DNA from 2 places in the Saliniradius amylolyticus genome. Region 1 is predicted to be linked to the other one. Evidence: predicted binding sites of a transcription regulator. Region 1 holds the regulator's gene; the other holds the start of a gene.

The links. The regulator FNR, encoded in region 1, switches genes on or off when oxygen is low (the NO sensors DNR and NnrR bind a similar motif). The targets are predictions, from matches to a motif close to TTGATCTAGATCAA.
Positions count from the first base shown of each region.
Region 2: HMF8227_RS09310 (DUF4856 domain-containing protein) is a predicted target of FNR. The motif match lies at 1,873-1,886, and genes of this name have one in related genera.

Region 1 covers NZ_CP029347.1:1,569,795-1,575,078, forward strand. Annotated here, with positions in the region: gene HMF8227_RS07365 (heavy metal translocating P-type ATPase) at 1-1,461, shown strand, start outside; gene ccoS (cbb3-type cytochrome oxidase assembly protein CcoS) at 1,458-1,649, shown strand; gene HMF8227_RS07375 (sulfite exporter TauE/SafE family protein) at 1,633-2,304, shown strand; gene fnr (fumarate/nitrate reduction transcriptional regulator Fnr) at 2,340-3,086, shown strand; gene uspE (universal stress protein UspE) at 3,427-4,359, shown strand; gene ttcA (tRNA 2-thiocytidine(32) synthetase TtcA) at 4,452-5,284, shown strand, end outside.
Region 2 covers NZ_CP029347.1:2,002,841-2,008,124, forward strand. Annotated here, with positions in the region: gene HMF8227_RS09310 (DUF4856 domain-containing protein) at 47-1,768, opposite strand; gene HMF8227_RS09315 (ABC transporter ATP-binding protein) at 1,912-2,931, opposite strand; gene HMF8227_RS09320 (ABC transporter permease) at 2,931-4,592, opposite strand; gene HMF8227_RS09325 (Fe(3+) ABC transporter substrate-binding protein) at 4,603-5,284, opposite strand, start outside.

The sequences.
Region 1 (5,284 bases):
ACTCAGTTCATTCCAGTAGCCGCCACCGTCATCGACGATGGCGAGCACCGTCAGTGTCTGGCTCGCTCTCTGACTCAGGGCCAGAAGGTATTGGTGAAAGCCGGTGAAACCATACCGGTGGACGGCCGGATTATCGACGGCAACAGCTATATCGATGAATCCATGCTAAGTGGTGAATTCGAGCCAGTGCATAAATCCACTGGCGATGTGGTCTATGGTGGTAGCCAGAATCAGTACGGAGCCTTGGTGATTGAAGTCAGCCGACCATTAAAGCAAGCCCTGATAAGCCAAATTATGGCGCTACAGGATAAAGCACTAGCCAGTAAACCAAAGGTAGCGCTGATGGTGGACAGGTTGGCTCGTCATTTTGTTACCGTCGTGCTTATCACTGCCCTGTTAACCTTCGTGGGCTGGCAATGGGCCGGACATCCCGATGCGCTTTGGTTCGCTGTGTCGGTATTGGTAGCGACCTGTCCCTGCGCTCTGGCTCTGGCGACACCATCCGCGCTGACGGCAGCCATGGGGGCGCTCAACCAGAGAGGGATTCTGCTAAAACGCTCTGACTTGCTCGAAGGTGTAATAGGCGTACAAAAGGTCGCCTTCGATAAGACTGGCACCTTAACCGAAGGCCACTTTCGTTTGGCTGACATCCATACAGCCCCGGGCTATGATGCTGCTAAGTTAAAATCTGTTGCCGCCAGCCTGGAGGCGTTTTCTGAACACCCCATCGCCCGGGCTTTTGCCGGGCTTCCGCGCGTTCAAGCGGAGCGGGTGGAAGTGCATCCGGGGATGGGCCTAAGCGGGTGGGTCGAGGGGCAGTTCTACCGACTCGGCGCCCCGAGATTCATGCGCCATACCATCAATAGCCCTCTCAAGGACTGTCATATTCTTGTGGAGGATGAGCATCAGGTACTTGGCGGCTTTGTGCTGGAAGATCCGCTGCGGAAAGAAGCTGCTGCGGTAGTGGCTGCACTGCCTTGTGACAGTCTGATTATCAGTGGTGATCACGCCAAGCACGTAGCAAAGGTCGCCCAACAGCTGAACATTCAGCAGTATTTTTCTCAGTGTACACCTGAACAAAAATTACAGCAGCTCAAGCAATTACAGGAACAGAGTAAAGTCATGATGATCGGCGATGGCATTAACGACAGTCCGGTTTTGGCGGCCGCCGATATTTCCGTGGCGGTGGGCGGAGCCAGCGACTTGGCTAAAAATGCCGCCGATGTTATTTTGGTTGGCCGCTCATTGACCGCCCTGCCGGATCTACTGGAACTGGCGAGGCGTTGTCGCAATAAGATTCGTCAGAACATCGCCTGGGCTCTCGGCTACAACCTGCTGGCGATGCCCCTGGCTGTCGCCGGCATACTTACACCCTGGATGGGGGTGATCGGCATGTCTGCCAGTTCCATCATTGTGGTGGTTAACTCGGTTCGTCTGTTAACAGGAGACTCGACCCGATGAGCATTATCTATGTGTTGATTCCTCTGGCAATACTGCTGGTAGCCGTAGCCGTGATGGTATTTTTCTGGGCAGTAAAGAGCGGTCAGTTCGACGATCTGGAGCGTCACGGCTCGAGCATCCTATTTGACGAAGACGACACACCCTCTCAATCAAAGCGCAAACCGAACGACGATGGCCCCAGAGATTAGCCTGCTATCGGCGCTTCTTATCGGTTTAGCCGGCGGTATACACTGCATCGGTATGTGTGGCGGCGTGGTCGGTGCACTCAGTTACGCGATTCCCCGGGGCCGTTCCCACTGGCCCTACGTGCTTGGTTACAACGTCGGCCGGATTGCCAGCTACACCCTGGCAGGCACCTTAGCGGGCGCCTTAGGTAGCACCGCGGGCGCGCATCTTCCTCTGGGACCTTATATTCTTAATACCATAAGTGGTTTATTACTGTTGGCCATGGGTCTGTACTTGGGCAACTGGTGGCGAGGACTGACGTATTTAGAACGGCTGGGAGGCAGAGTCTGGCGGCACATTGCCCCGCTGTCTAAGTCTTTGTTGCCATTTCGCTCACCGCTGGCTGCCTTGCCCTATGGGTTAGTCTGGGGATGGCTTCCCTGTGGATTGGTATATTCCACCTTAAGTTGGTCGGTCGCTTCTGGTTCCGCTATTCAAGGCGCCCAAATTATGCTGCTTTTCGGACTCGGTACGCTACCGACACTCATTGCGCTGGGAACACTCGGTCAGCAACTTCGGCAATGGCTAGGATTTCGGTGGGTACGTTCGACCTTAGCCCTGATATTAGTAATTTTTTCTTTGTGGGTACTTTTAAAGCCCTGGCTAGATTCGATATAGTGTGGAAAGAATAATATCAAGGTATAAAATCCGGTATGTCCAAGTTTTCCAGCGGTACCATTCACTGTCAGAACTGTAGCTTCAGTCAACTCTGTTTGCCCTTCTCGTTAAGTGAAAACGAAATGGCCAAGCTGGATGATATTATTCAGCGTAAACGCCCATTCCAGAAAAACGACACCCTGTTTCAATCGGGTGACCCGCTGACTAACTTATACGCGGTGCGAACCGGGACCTTCAAAACCTATACTGTCACTCCCGATGGTGAAGAACAGATTATTGGCTTTCATCTTCCCGGCGATGTGGTGGGTTTTGATGCCATTCAAAATAGTGCCCACCGCAGTACGGCTATGGCGTTAGAGACCGCCATGGTTTGTGAAATCCCCTACTCCACGCTGGAGAACCTCAGTGGCGATCTACCGCGATTGCGCCAGCAGGTAATGCGCATGATGAGCCAGGAGATTTTCGCCGATCAGGAGATGTTCCTGTTACTGAATAAACGTACCGCCACTCAACGGTTGGCTTTCTTCCTGTCACAGCTGGGTCGACGCTATGGCGAACGAGGCTTTTCGGCAAAGGAATTCAGACTGACCATGACCCGTGCCGAGATTGGTAACTTCCTGGGGTTGACGGTAGAAACCATCAGTCGCCTGCTAACTCGCTTCCAGCAGGAAGGCTTGATCCAGGTGGATGGCAAGCTTATTACCTTGCTGGACCCACGGCGACTGGAACAGAGTGTTGAGAACGTGGCGGCGCTGAAAAACCCCAATACACAAGCGTCCTAGTGTTAAGGGGTTTTTTACCCCTTTAATCATCTTTTTTGATGCCGTAAGAGCCACTCAGCTGCATTTAGCGCAGTCAGTGCGGCTTGTCACCGTAAGATACAGAACGGTGTTCTGGCATTCGCGCTTGCTTGGTTGAAATCACTTTCCCGCTTACGGCGCCTCTGAATTTCTCCTCCGCCCTTGCCCGCAAAGAACACGCCCAATCACCATGGCGACGCCGTTCTTAAAGCTCTCAGGCTTGATCCACCGCAAATTCAGACTATTGGCGAAAACTCCCTTTTGAACATACACTTAATGCCAGTTGTTTAACTTGCTATTAGCTGAGTAAGGTATTTAAAGGATGCTGGATTTCAATAATATTTTGGTGGTGGTCGACCCGACTGTCGAGCAGCAAAAGGCACTAAACCGAGCGGTCGAGCTGGCCAAGAAAACCGGGGCGGACATCACCGCCTTTTTGACCATTTATGACTTTTCTTACGAGATGACCACCATGCTGTCGGTGGAAGAACGAGAAACCATGCGACAGGCAGTGGTAGATGATCGCACCGAGTGGTTGAGTGAACTCATTACCAGCCAGGTTCAGGACGACAGTATCACTGTTAAAGCAAAAGTGGTTTGGCATAACCGTCCCTATGAAGCCATCGTTCATGAGGCTCTGGAACATCAGTATGATCTGATCGTTAAAGGCACTCACCAACACAGTGCACTTAAGTCAGTGATCTTCACGCCTACTGACTGGCATCTGTTGAGAAAATCCCCTGTTCCGGTACTGCTGGTTAAGGATCATGACTGGCGTGATCAGGGCCATATCCTGGCCGCAGTGAATGTGGGTACCGAGGACGAGGAACATGCCAAGTTAAATGACAAAATCGCCACTACTGCCAAGGCTTATGCCGATACACTGAATGCGGATATGAATCTGGTGAACTCCTATCCGGGAACACCAGTCAATATTGCCGTGGAGATCCCTGAGTTCGATCCGGCCAGTTTCAATCAATCGGTCAAAGAGCACCATGAACAAACAATGCGCGAATTTGCCGATAAGCACGGCATCGGTCAGGAACACTGTTTTGTGCGCGAAGGCTTGCCAGAAGACGCGATACCAGCCGCGGCTCGTAATGTGGATGCCGAGTTAGTCGTATTGGGTACCGTCGGTCGCCAGGGCATTTCTGCTGCCTTGATTGGCAATACTGCCGAGCATGTCATTGATGAGTTGGACTGCGATGTACTGGCACTCAAGCCAGATGGTTTCGTCAGTCCCTTAAAGCAATAACCAGCTTGCCATCGCCCCTTTCCAGGGGCGATTTTTTATTTCGCTTTCGCTATAATCGCCGCCCTTATTGTCGGGTCAACCAAGGTGGCGAAATGAGCCAGATAGACACACTGTCAGCCAAGCAGAAATACGACTTCAACAAACTGCATAAACGCTTGCGCCGTGGAGTTGGCAAGGCCATTGCTGATTTTGCCATGATCGAAGAAGGCGATAAGGTAATGGTTTGCCTGTCCGGCGGTAAAGACAGCTACGGCATGCTTGAGATTCTGCGCTCTTTACAGCGCTCAGCCCCGGTGTCGTTTGAATTGATTGCCGTTAACCTGGACCAAAAGCAGCCCGGCTTTCCCGAGCATGTGTTGCCCGAGTACCTCGACGCCATTGATATGCCTTACCATATCGTCAATGAAGACACTTATTCCATTGTTAAGGACAAAATACCCGAGGGCAAAACCACCTGCTCTTTGTGCTCACGTCTGCGCCGCGGGATTCTTTATCGCACTGCCAGTGAGCTCGGTGCCACCAAGATCGCTCTGGGCCATCACAGAGACGATATGATCGAAACCCTGCTGTTGAATATGTTTCATGGCGGGACCTTAAAGTCCATGCCGCCGAAGCTTGTAAGCGATGATGGCCAGCATATGGTGATCCGCCCGTTGGCCTACTGCTCAGAAAAGGATTTGGCCCGCTTCGCGGAGGTCATGGCATTCCCCATCATTCCCTGTAATCTCTGTGGTTCGCAGGAAAACCTGCAGCGTAAAATGATTAAGCAGATGTTGCAGGATTGGGATCAGCGCTATCCCGGTCGCATTGAAAATATGGCTCGCGCCTTACAGCACGTGACGCCCTCCCATTTGGCCGATACTGAGTTGTTTGACTTTGCCAACCTGAGAACGCAGGACAGTCCCTTCGAAGGCGGCGATATCGG
Region 2 (5,284 bases), 430 kb from region 1:
CAAAAGGCCCGCATCGGCGGGCCTGACTCTATTTTAATGAACGGAATTACCAGTTCTGCACATTCGCATCGGCGAAGCCGTAGGCCGTGCCAACAAGATCGCGTGCCGCTTCGATGTCAGCCAGATAGGCGTCCATATCGCCAGTCAAAACAGGCTTATCGCCGATCAACTGATGTAGGCTGGCAAAATCTTCATCGGAAATGGCCTTGAAGCGATTAAACTGCAAGCCCAGTGCAAAGGCTTTCAGCTCTGACCAATGAGTCGCCAAGGCACCATAATCAAAGTCCTCGGTATTGATGTTCTCATAGTCAGACAACGTAGAGTTGGCATAGTGAATCACATTTGCCGCCACAACTTTTTCCCACTCCGAAACAATAATGTCTCGCTGCACTTTCAGATCATCCATCTGTGCAGTAGTCAGAGCCTGACCGGCGTTGTCGTTAATGATCTTACGGCCTTGCAGGAAGGCATCGAAGATGGACTGCGTGAAGTCGGTCTTAACACCCTCTTGAGAGCCCAGGTCACGCTTGGCGGCATAACCGGCAAAGGTAAAGTTAAACTCAGATTCCAGATCGATGCTGCCGCTTTCATCGGTATCCATATAACCGGGGCTGGCGATCATCTCATCGCTGTAATCCAGAAAGTCACGGGCCGCACCAAAATAGCCATAACCTTCATCAAACTGATGCTCCAATGTGGTAAAGGCAGCACCATCATCCTGGCTGGTATTGTCGGTCATCAGGCCTTTGCCTTCCGTGTCGTCATCCAGATAGTCATCCACAGACTGGGAATAAGCAACGCCCATTAGCAGAAACTTGTGGATCAGTTGGCTCAGATTAAGACCATCATCCGTCAGGTGAACCTTGTTGATGACATCACCAAAGGGATCCAAACGCTGATTACCCGCCAACTGGCTTTCGGCATTGTCGGCCAACTCATTAAACCAGCTACGAACCAGACTTTCCGGGTCAGTACTACCAGCCGCGCCCCAACCCACAAACTCGGTACTCCAATCTTTATGCTGGCCAGTGGCGTCGTTGCCCGCAAGCTTACCGACCAGGTTTTTGTTTGAGCCTGATACCTCTAGCAGGGTTTGCTGATCCTTAGCGGGATCAGTGGAAATTCGAATATTGGTCGCACCCCAGATAGCATCATACTGGTCGCCGAAGTTATCAAAGTACTGAAGCAGAGCATCCAGTGCATCCTGACGGTCTACATAACCGGCGTTATTAAAGTCTTCTACCGCGCCAAACTCGGTATCCATCAATGTTTTGATGTCCGTCAGCAACACATAGCGTGCTATCTGACCAGAGTAAGAGACGCTGGATTCTTCAGTAAAGGCGCTGGTAAAGCTGTAGGTATCCAGCACATCGGTCACATCGATACTGAATTCTTCAGTTACACTCTCATCGCCGCTGTCGGTGGCGGTGACATTCAGAGTGACAGTCGCTGCTTTCTCAAAGTTTAACGCCTGGCCTTCTGCCAGCATCAGGGTGTTGCCGGTCACAACGAAACGCTCATCGTCGACGCTAAAGGTGTGGCTGTCGTCGTCTTCGTCGGTGACAGTCAGTGTACCGATTTCAGCACCGGCGATATTCTCTTCAACGCTGTTAGCGTCGAGGCTGATAGCCGTAGGGGCAGCATTACCGCTGCCACCATTGTCACCGCCAGAGTTATCGTTATTGTCATTACTGGAAGAGCCGCCGCAGGCGGACAGCATTAAAGAAGCAACAATCGCCGCCAAAGCCGTTTTTCTTGTTGTAAGCATAGAATTCCCGTTTCTTTGAAATGAATGTGCAAATGAAAACAATTCTCGATTATAAACATCGGCAATTGAGAATCAATATTATTTACAGGAATATTTCGGATTTATTGGGGTGGATCAATTCGGCAGTGTTTAGCGCCGCTTTTTTAGTCGGTGACCAATGGCAAATAAGACTCTCTCAGCACCAAACTTATGTGCTGCCCGGGCTGATAGTGTTCTGAACCTGTCGTCGCCACCCAGATTGAATGCTCACTGGGCAGTCGCACCTGTAACAAGTGATGGGTACCCAAATAAGCCGATTCCAATACTTCCGCGAGAACCCCCTCTGGCTGTATTTGAACGGACTCGGGCCGCACCAGACACGAACCAGTATCGGCCTGCACGGTTGTCAGTGGTTGAAAGTCGCCCAGCTCACAATGCCAGATCTCGCTCTTTCGCTTGGCCGGCAGTAACACACCCCGGCCGATAAACTCGGCCACAAAACGGGTGGCGGGACGATGATACAAGTTAGGGGCATTATCCCACTGGTGCACCCTGCCCTGAGCCATAACCGCAATATGGTCAGCCAAGGCAAACGCTTCAGCCTGATCATGGGTTACCAGTAACGCGGTAATGCCCTCGTGGCGAAGAATACGACGCACCTGACGAGCCAACCCTTCACGCAATTCCGTGTCCAGACTGGAAAACGGCTCATCCAGCAGCAGCACATCCGGCTTCGGTGCCAGCGCGCGGGCCAGTGCCACTCGCTGCTGCTGACCGCCGGACAATGAATAGCTGTAACGACCGGCAAAATCGGTGAGTTCCACCAGTTCCAGAAGCTCTCGAACGCGTGCCTGGCGCTTGTCGGCAGACCACTGGCCTAAACCAAAACCGATGTTTTCCGCCACAGTCAGATGAGGGAACAGAGCAAAGTCCTGAAATACCATACCCACATGGCGTTTTTCCGGAGCCATATGTTCGTTGACGCCGCTCACCACCCGGCCTTCCAGTTCAATACTGCCCTGAGCCACCGGCTCAAAACCGGCGATGGCTCTTAATACCGAGGTTTTGCCACAGCCCGAGGGCCCCAGCAAACAGCCAATCTCCCCGGCATGCAGCCGAAAGCTGACGTCGTCTACGACTTTCTTGGCATCATAAGCAACAGCGATGCCGTTCACTAACAACATTATTGGTATCCTTTTCGGGTCGCTTCGATGGCGCGTGACAACCAGATAACCGGTAAAACGCCCACTACCAGTATGGCCAACGATGGCAGAGCGGCGTCGGCCAGGCGTTCATCGGACGCCAGTTCATAGGCCTTAACCGCCAGCGTATCAAAGTTAAAGGGTCTTAGAATCAAGGTGGCGGGCAGTTCTTTCAGTACATCCACAAACACCAGCAATAAGGCCGCCAGTACACTGGGACGCAATATGGGCAGGTGAATGCGCTTTAAAATGCCGATGGGAGAAAGGCCCAGACTGCGACCGGCCTGATCCATCGACGGGCGAATACGCTCCAGGCCAGTGTCGATCTGATGCAACGACACCGCCAGAAACCGTATACTGTAGGCCAGTACCAGCGCAAACAGGGTGCCAGAAAAAATCAGTCCGGTTTGAATACCAAACCAGGACGCCATCAGTCCGTGTATACGGTGATCCAGCCAGCTGAGCGGCAACAAGCAGCCTACCGCGATCACCGTTCCCGGTACCGCATAGCCCAGCGAGGCAGTATTGATAGGCCAGCGAATGCGGCTGTTAGGTCTGAGCCGTTTGCCATAACTAAACAGCAGGGCCAGCAGCAACACGACCATCGCGGTGACCCCGGCTAACAGGAAACTGTTCCCCATCAATCCGATAAACTCGCTATCAAACTGCTCAAAGCCGGTATAAAACACCCAGTGCGATAGCATCAACACTGGCAGTATAAACCCCAGGGTCAGTGGTAGCGCACAGCACGCAAACAAGAAACCGGCCCAAGCGCCGCGCACCCTCTGGCGACGTGCGGTAATCTGCTTATGCCCTTGATAGTAATAACGGATCTTGCGGCGTGAGTACTTTTCCAGAATCAACAGAATAAACACAAAGCCAGTCAATAAGGCAGCTAATTGTGCTGCGCCCACGCTATTCCCCATACCAAACCAGGTGCGGAAGATGCCGGTGGTAAAGGTACTGACCCCAAAGTACTGCACCGTGCCATAGTCGGCGAACGCCTCCATCATCGCCAGCGCCACGCCGGTTAAAATGGCAGGCCGCGCCATCGGCACCGCCACCTTAAAAAAGGTGGCTACCGGCCCCATGCCCAAAGCCTGACTGACCTCGTACAGGCTTAAGCTCTGCTCACGAAAGCCATTGCGAGCCAGCATAAACACATAGGGGTAAAGCACCAGTGTCAGCATTACAATAGCGCCGCCCAAAGAGCGAATCTCTGGAAAGTAATAGTCGCCGTATTGCCAGTCAAACAGACTTCGAAGCAGGCTTTGTACTGGTCCGGCAAAGTCCAGGAACCCGGTGTAGCTGTAAGCGATAATGTAGGCAGGCATCGCCATCGGCAGCAGCAATAACCACTCAAACTGACGCCGCCCCGGGAATTCAAAATGGTGACATAACCAAGCCAGGCCTGTACCGATGGTCATGGTGCCAAGCCCCACTCCCAGAGCCAGAAGCAGGCTGTTAACCACATAACTGGATAACACCGTGTCGGTCAGGTGCTGCCACAGCTGCCACTGAGGGTCCGCCACACTGCTTAGCACCACCAGAACGGGCAGTGCCAGCACAAAGGCTGGCACCCAAACGGCGATGCGCCAACCATCGGTTAGCGCATTTTTAAACGAAAAGATTCGGTCAGTCACTGAATATGGCTTACTTCCAGCCTGCTTTGTCCATCAGAGTGAGTGCCTCACCGTTCAGCTTACCCACCACTTCCAGTGGAATTGACTCCGCTTTAAAGTCACCAAACTGCTTAAGCACCTCGCTTTGCTCGACGCCCGCGCGAACCGGGTATTCCTGATTGTGCCTCGCGTACCATTGCTGACTTTCTGGCGTAATCAAAAATTCCAGCAGTTTTTGAGCGTTGTCGGCATTGTTGCTGTGGCGGGTCACCGCCGCGCCAGAAATGTTCACATGTACCCCGCGCTCATCCTGATTTGGCCAGAATACCGCAACTTTCTGTGCCGCTTCGACCTGGGCTGGATCGTCGCTGACATGCATACCGGCAAGATAATAGGTATTGGCGATGGCAATATCACACTGGCCGGCGGCAACGGCGCGAATCTGGTCTCGATCCCCGCCTTTGGGTGGGCGGGCAAAGTTTTTCACCAGTCCCTTAGCCCAGGCTAAGGTCTCGGCCTCGCCTTTTTGCTCGATCATGGCCGCCACCATAGACTGGTTGTAGATATTGCTGGACGAGCGAATGCAGATACGTCCCTGCCACTTGTCATCGGTGAGCGCTTCCATGGTCGAAAGCTCAGCCGGGTCTACTCTGTCCTTAGCGTACATGATGGTGCGTGCTCGTTTGGTCAGGGCAAACCACTGGTTGTCCTCG